Tenggerimyces flavus: one gene and its partner. The protein of the gene in region 2 interacts with the protein of the main gene of each other region in a pairwise test. Links are inferred from orthologs where the notes say so. Each region holds a gene or a part of one and is shown on either strand. Other genes may lie near its edges.

What was found.
Region 1: the proteins of rpe (region 2) and eno interact in binary tests that used the Escherichia coli proteins (3 or more experiments, as listed by UniProt). The link is inferred for Tenggerimyces flavus from one-to-one orthologs.

What each region holds. Positions count from the first base shown.
Region 1 is NZ_JAFBCM010000001.1:2,509,161-2,512,275, reverse strand. What follows is about bases 35-2,838. They hold eno (phosphopyruvate hydratase), read right to left. Parts: upstream 2,181-2,838; coding sequence 888-2,180; downstream 35-887. Other genes in these bases: JOD67_RS11675 (DUF7927 domain-containing protein), read right to left, coding at 2,357-2,838; JOD67_RS11685 (FtsB family cell division protein), read right to left, coding at 246-881; JOD67_RS11690 (DUF501 domain-containing protein), read right to left, coding at 35-249. In the rest of the region: more of JOD67_RS11690, read right to left, coding at 1-34; more of JOD67_RS11675, read right to left, coding at 2,839-3,115. UniProt on the Escherichia coli protein: Catalyzes the reversible conversion of 2-phosphoglycerate (2-PG) into phosphoenolpyruvate (PEP). It is essential for the degradation of carbohydrates via glycolysis.
Region 2 is NZ_JAFBCM010000001.1:5,431,732-5,434,985, forward strand. What follows is about bases 197-3,139. They hold rpe (ribulose-phosphate 3-epimerase), read right to left. Parts: upstream 2,040-3,139; coding sequence 1,353-2,039; downstream 197-1,352. Other genes in these bases: JOD67_RS25420 (YqeB family protein), read right to left, coding at 274-969; JOD67_RS25425 (NIPSNAP family protein), read right to left, coding at 991-1,353; JOD67_RS25435 (DNA polymerase ligase N-terminal domain-containing protein), read left to right, coding at 2,104-3,139. Also shown: more of JOD67_RS25435, read left to right, coding at 3,140-3,177; JOD67_RS25440 (TroA family protein), read left to right, coding at 3,195-3,254. UniProt on the Escherichia coli protein: Catalyzes the reversible epimerization of D-ribulose 5-phosphate to D-xylulose 5-phosphate.

The DNA of each region.
Region 1 (3,115 bases), 2.9 Mb from region 2 along the record:
GTCGGACTCGAGCCGCGACGTCCACTCGCGCATCAGCCCGCTCGCCTCCAGCCGCCCGATCTCGGCGGCGGCGCGCGGGCAGGTCAGGTAGAACGTGGTCGGGAACGGCGTACCGTCCGGCAATCGCGGCAGCGTCTCGACGACGTCCGGCAGGCCGCAGCCGCAGCGGTGCGCGACCGCTCGTACGCCACGCGCCGGCCGGCCGAGCTGCGCGCTGACCGCGTCGAGGTCGGAGGGGGAAACCGTCACTGGCCGGGCGTGACTTCGGGGTCGATCGTCGCCGCCGGTTTGGGCTTCTTCGGCTCCGCCGACGGGACCGGTGGGTTGCCGGCGTTCTCCACGCTGCCCCACAAGGTCGACCACCAGGGCCGCGCCGCGTTGCCCTTCGCCGACGACTTCTCGGTCGGGGGCTTGGCGGTCTCGCCCGCGGTCTCGTCGACGACCTTGTAGCCGGTCTCGCCGGGCAGCACCCAGCCGAACCGTTCGCGCGCCTGGGCCTCGATGTACGCCGGATCGTTCCAGCGGTTCAGCTCGTCCTCGAGCTCGCCGACGCGTTCGGTACGGTCCGCCTGCTCGGCCTTCAGCTCGGCGATCTGCGAGCGCTGCTCGGCCCACGCGCGCAGCGACGAGGCGTACGAGACGACCAGCGCCGCCAGCACGAGCGCGAGGATCGCGGCCCGGCCGGTGAGGCTGGACCGCCTCGCCGCGGCGGAGGGCCCCGACGGACCGGCCGGCGGCGGGCCGGCCGGGGCGTCGGTGGGGACGGTGCGGCGCGTACGTTCCGGGCCCGACCGCGCGCCACGCCCCGGCGAACCCGGGGACGTGCCTGCCCGCGTCCTGCCACGAGCGGCGGGACGCGGGCTGCGACGGGGACCCGGCATGGGGGCTCAGGCTCCGCCGGTGAAGCGCGGGAACGCCGAACGTCCGGCGTACCGTGCGGCGTCGTCCAGCTCCTCCTCGATGCGGAGCAGCTGGTTGTACTTCGCGACGCGCTCGCTGCGGGCCGGGGCACCGGACTTGATCTGGCCGGCGTTCGTCGCGACGACGAGGTCGGCGATCGTGGTGTCCTCGGTCTCGCCCGAGCGGTGACTGATCATGCAGGTCATCGCGGACTTGTGCGCGAGCTCGACGGCGTCCAGCGTCTCGGTCAGCGTACCGATCTGGTTGACCTTGATCAGGATCGAGTTCGCCGCGGACTCCTTGATGCCACGGGCCAGGCGCTCGGGGTTGGTGACGAACAGGTCGTCGCCGACGATCTGCACCCGGCTGCCGATCGCGCCGGTCATCGCGGTCCAGCCGGCCCAGTCGTCCTCGGCCAGCGGGTCCTCGAAGGAGACGATCGGGTACGCGTCGAGCAGCTCGCCATACAGCGTCGCCATCTCCTCCGACGACTTCGGCGCGCCCTCGAAGATGTACGCGTTCTTGTCGGCGTCGTAGAACTCCGTCGCCGCCGCGTCCAGCGCGACCGCGATGTCCGGTCCCCAGCGGAAGCCGGCGTTCTCGACGGCGGTCTTGATCAGCTCCAGCGCGTCCCGGTTCGACGGCAAGTCCGGCGCGAAGCCGCCCTCGTCGCCGAGTCCGGTCGACAGGCCGCGGCTCTTCAGCAGCGACTTGAGCGCGTGGTACGTCTCGGCGCCCCAACGCAGTGCCTCGGAGAACGTGGCAGCACCGATCGGGGCGATCATGAACTCCTGGAAGTCCACGTTGTTGTCGGCGTGCGCGCCGCCGTTGATGATGTTGAACATCGGCACCGGGAGCCGGTGCGCGTTCGGTCCGCCGATGTAGCGGAAGAGCGGCAGGTTGGCCGACTCGGCGGCGGCGCGGGCGACGGCGAGCGAGACGCCGAGGAGCGCGTTCGCGCCGAGCTGCGCCTTGTTCGGGGTGCCGTCCAGGTCGATCAGCTTCTGGTCGACGAGCCGCTGCTCGCTGGCCTCGTACCCGACGAGCTCGGGCCCGATCGTGTCGAGAACGGCGTCCACGGCGGTCTGCACGCCCTTGCCGCCGTACCGCTTGTCGTCGCCGTCCCGGAGCTCGACGGCCTCGAACTGTCCGGTGCTCGCGCCCGACGGAACGGCCGCGCGCTCGATGGTGCCGTCGTCGAGGGCGACCTCGACCTCGACGGTGGGATTGCCGCGCGAGTCCAGGATCTCCCGCGCGCCGACGGCCTCGATGGTGGCCACGTACCCTCCCTGACTATCTGGCTCTGCTGTCCGCAGTCGAGCCTAGCCGCGCCTGGTGCGAGGCCCGAGGACCGACCCGCATTGTGGCAACCATCGCAGACAGCCATCGCGGCCAGGACAAGGCGAAGCCCGGCCCCGCGATCGTCACCGCGGGGCCGGGCTTCGTCAGGTTACCGCTAGCGGCTGGCCCGCATCCGTCCGGCGCGGGTCGCCGCCACCAGGCCGAGCAGGCCCAGGATCAGCAGCAACGACGCGCCACCGCCGACCAGCAGGAGCTCCCCGCCGGTCTTCGGCAGCCGCGCTCCGACCGGAGGATTCGCGGCCGGGTTGTCCGTACGGGCACACGGCTTGCCGGCCTCGCAGCCCTGCAGCGGCCCGTCACCGGAGACCACGTTCCCGAGCTTGTGGTCGTGCTGGTCGTCGTACGACAGCACGGTCACCGAGTACGTGATCGTCACCGTCTTGCCCGCCGGCACCGTGCCCGACCAAGTCAGCGTCGACCCCGACACCGCCACGGCAGAGCCGTCCGACGCGGCGGCGTCACCGTTGTACGTGGCGTCGTCCAGCACGCCCGACAGGTCGTCGGTCACGACCGGCGACACCGGCGCCGCACCCTTGTTGGCGACCAGAACGCGGTACGTCACCTTCTGCCCGTCGGCGACGGACTCCCCGGACGCCGGGTCGGCCGACTTGCTCAGCGTGTAGCCGCCCGAGGAGTTCTCCGTCGTCGCGCACGGCGCCGTCTTGCAGCCCGAGACCGGGCCGTCGCCGCTCGCCACGTTCTTCAGCAGGTGGTCGCCCTGCTCGGAGAACGCCAGGACCTTCACCGAGTACGTGATCGTCACCGTCGCGCCCACCGGCAGCGGCCCGGACCACGTCAGCGTCGACCCCGACACCGTGGGCGCCGGCCCGGACGAAGCCGAGGCGTCACCGTT
Region 2 (3,254 bases):
GGTAGGCAGGGCACGCACACCTTTCGCGCCCACTGGTCGCCTGGCGCAGGCGGAACCAGCAGGACGGTGTGCGTCCCGCGTGCTGCCTCCCATCCGGACTTTCACCGTCGGTCCAGGAGTTCCACCTGGTCAACCGTTCGCGTCCCTCGTTCGACGAGGGACCGCGACCGGGTCGCGGACTGTCACCGCCGGTTCGGACTTTCACCGACCCCGGAGCACGCGCGAGCTTTCGCTCGTACAACGCCAGTGTGGCACGGCCGTGCAAGTCCCCCGCTATGCGACCACGCGGATGTACTGGCGCTTCTTCTGCTCCCGGACGACGACGCCGAGCTTGACGAGTTCGCCGCGGAGCTCGCGGGCGTCGGTCTCGCTGTCCTTCTCCAGGGCCTTCGCACGCGCCTTCAGCACGGGGTTGGCGCCGGGCGGGAGGTCGGGCAGGTCCTCGACCCACAGCCGGTACTGGTCCTTGTACGGGTCCTCGTCCACCCACGGGTACCCGTGCGACACGAACGCAGAACGGACCAGGTCGCGCGGCAGCTCGGACTTCTCCGACGCCACCTCCTCACCGCGCGGGCCGAGCAGCACGAGGCGCTTGCCATCCAGGAACACCGACCCGACCGCGTCCCGCGAAGCCGACGACGGAACGTCCATTCGCCGCATCCGTACGTCCGCGTCCGACACCGTCAGCTGCAACGTCTCGTGCGCCCCGATCAACGCCAGCACGATGCCGGCGATCGCCCCAAGGACCAAGGCGCCGATAGTCGCCCACGGGTCGGGTGCCGAGGCGGCCAGTTTGAACAGGCCCTGGAACGGCGCCGCCGGCAGCCCTGCCACCCAGTCCGCGATCTGCTTGAGGCACCAGAACACCAGCGCTCCCGCGACGGGGAGGCCCACCCACATCAGCAGCGCGGCCCAGGCTGGGTCACGAACGACGGTCTCGTCCGACCGCGGCGCGGCATTCGATGTCATTTGCCGGATTCTGCCAGGCCCTCAGGACGCGGTGGGGCGAGCCTCGCCGGCGAACGGGGCGAGCAGAGTCGCGCGCAGCGGAACGGTCGAGAACAGCTCCGACTCCGCCTCTTCGAGATAGAGCGGGTCGAGGTAGCGCTCCCGGAACGAGGTCGCCTCGCGCGTCGCCGGGTCCTCACGGATGTTCTTCGCGCACTGCTCGGCGGACTCCCGGCTCTGGTACGCCCACAGCGCCAGCACCTCGGACTCGTCCTCGGTCTGCCAGCGCCCGACCAGCCGGCCGCCGTACCGCTCCTCGATCGGCAGCAGCCGCTGCAGGAAGAAGGCTGTGAACGCGTCCGCCTTGCCCTCGGCCACGATGTAGCGACGGGCCCGGAAGAACATCAGCGCTCACTCCTCCACGAGGGATTCTCGGAGGCGACTGACGCCAGTCGCCGCAGCTCGTCCACCATCGCGCCGGGGTCGTCGGCAGCGAAGACCGCCGACCCGGCGACGAAAACGTCAGCCCCCGCTTCGGCGCACCGCTCAATAGTCGAAGCAGACACGCCACCGTCCACCTGAATCCAGATTTCGAGTCCGTGCTTGGCCACCAGCTCGCGGGTCCGGCGGATCTTCGGCAGGCACAGGTCGAGGAACTTCTGTCCCCCGAAACCAGGCTCGACTGTCATGACCAGCAGCATGTCCAGCTCGCCGAGCAGGTCCTCGTACGGGTCGATCGGCGTCGCCGGCTTCAGCGCCATCCCGGCCCGCGCGCCCTGGTGGCGCAGCTCACGGGCGAGTCGTACGGGGGCGTGCGCGGCCTCGACGTGGAACGTCACGCTCTGCGCGCCGGCCTCGGCGTACGCCGGCGCCCACCGGTCGGGGTTCTCGATCATCAGGTGGCAGTCGATCGGCACCGGCGACGCCTTCAGCAGCGACTCGACGACCGGCAGCCCGAGGGTGAGGTTGGGGACGAAGTGGTTGTCCATCACGTCGACGTGCAGCCAGTCGGCTCGTTCGACGGACGCGGCGGCCTCAGCGAGCCGCGCGAAGTCCGCGGACAGGATGCTGGGCGAGATCTGGACTGCCATCGGCGGCCGAGTCTACTGGGCTCGCACTTGCCTCTGGGGAGCCGCTCCACGCACGATGGCTGACGTGGCCCGCGACGAGGAGCTTGCCGAGTACAACCGCAAGCGTTCGTTCGCCAAGACGCCGGAGCCGAAGGGCCGCAAGCCGTCGGCGAAGGAGCCGGCACTCCAGCGGTTCGTCGTGCAGGAGCATCACGCGCGCCGGCTGCACTGGGACCTGCGGTTGGAGCACGACGGCGTGCTCGCGTCGTGGGCGTTGCCGCGCGGCTTCCCGGAGACCACGTCGGAGAACCGGCTCGCGATCCACACCGAGGACCATCCGCTGGAGTACCTCTCGTTCTCCGGCGACATCCCGGCCGGTGAGTACGGCGGTGGCGGGATGTTCATCTGGGACTCCGGCACGTACGAGGCGGAGAAGTTCACCGCGAAGAAGGTCACGTTCGTGCTGTCCGGCCACCGCGTGCAGGGCAAGTTCGCGCTGTTCCAGACGCACGACGACCAGTGGCTGATCCACCGGATGACGCCGAACGAGACCTCGCGCGACCCGATGCCGCTCGACGTCGAGCCGATGACCGCGGTCGCGTCGCGGACGTTCCCCACCAACGAGTCCGAGTGGGGGTTCGAGATCGCCTGGCCGGGCGTGCGCACGCTCGCGTACGGCGAGGTCGGCCGGCTGACGCTGATGGCCGACGGCGAACGGGACGTCACCCGCCAGTTCGGCGAGCTGGCTCCGCTGGTGCGCAACCTCGGCTCGCGCCGCGCGGTGCTGGACGGCGTGCTGGTCGCGTTCGACTCCTCCGGCCGGCCGTCGCGTGAGCCGGTGGACCGCCGGATCGCCGCGGACACCGAGGGGCAGGTCCGCCGGCTCCGCCGCGACGCGCCGGTGACGTACGTGCTGTTCGACGTGCTGTACGCGGACCGGCGCAACCTCGTCGACGCGCCGTACGAGGAGCGCCGCGCCGAGCTCGACGCGCTGCGGCTGTCCGGCCCGAACTGGCAGACGCCCGCCTACCACCCGCGCGACGGTCTCGCCCTGCTGGAGGCGAGCCGGGAGCAGGGCCTCGACGGCATCGTCGCCAAGCGGCTCGCGTCCCCGTACCGCCCCGGTCACCGGTCCCGCGACTGGCGTCAACTTAGGTAAGGCTATCCTTGTCCTTCGTGACGGGGACCACTACGCGCCGTGCCCTTTCTCGGCGGCACCGCCGCCGGCCTGCTGCT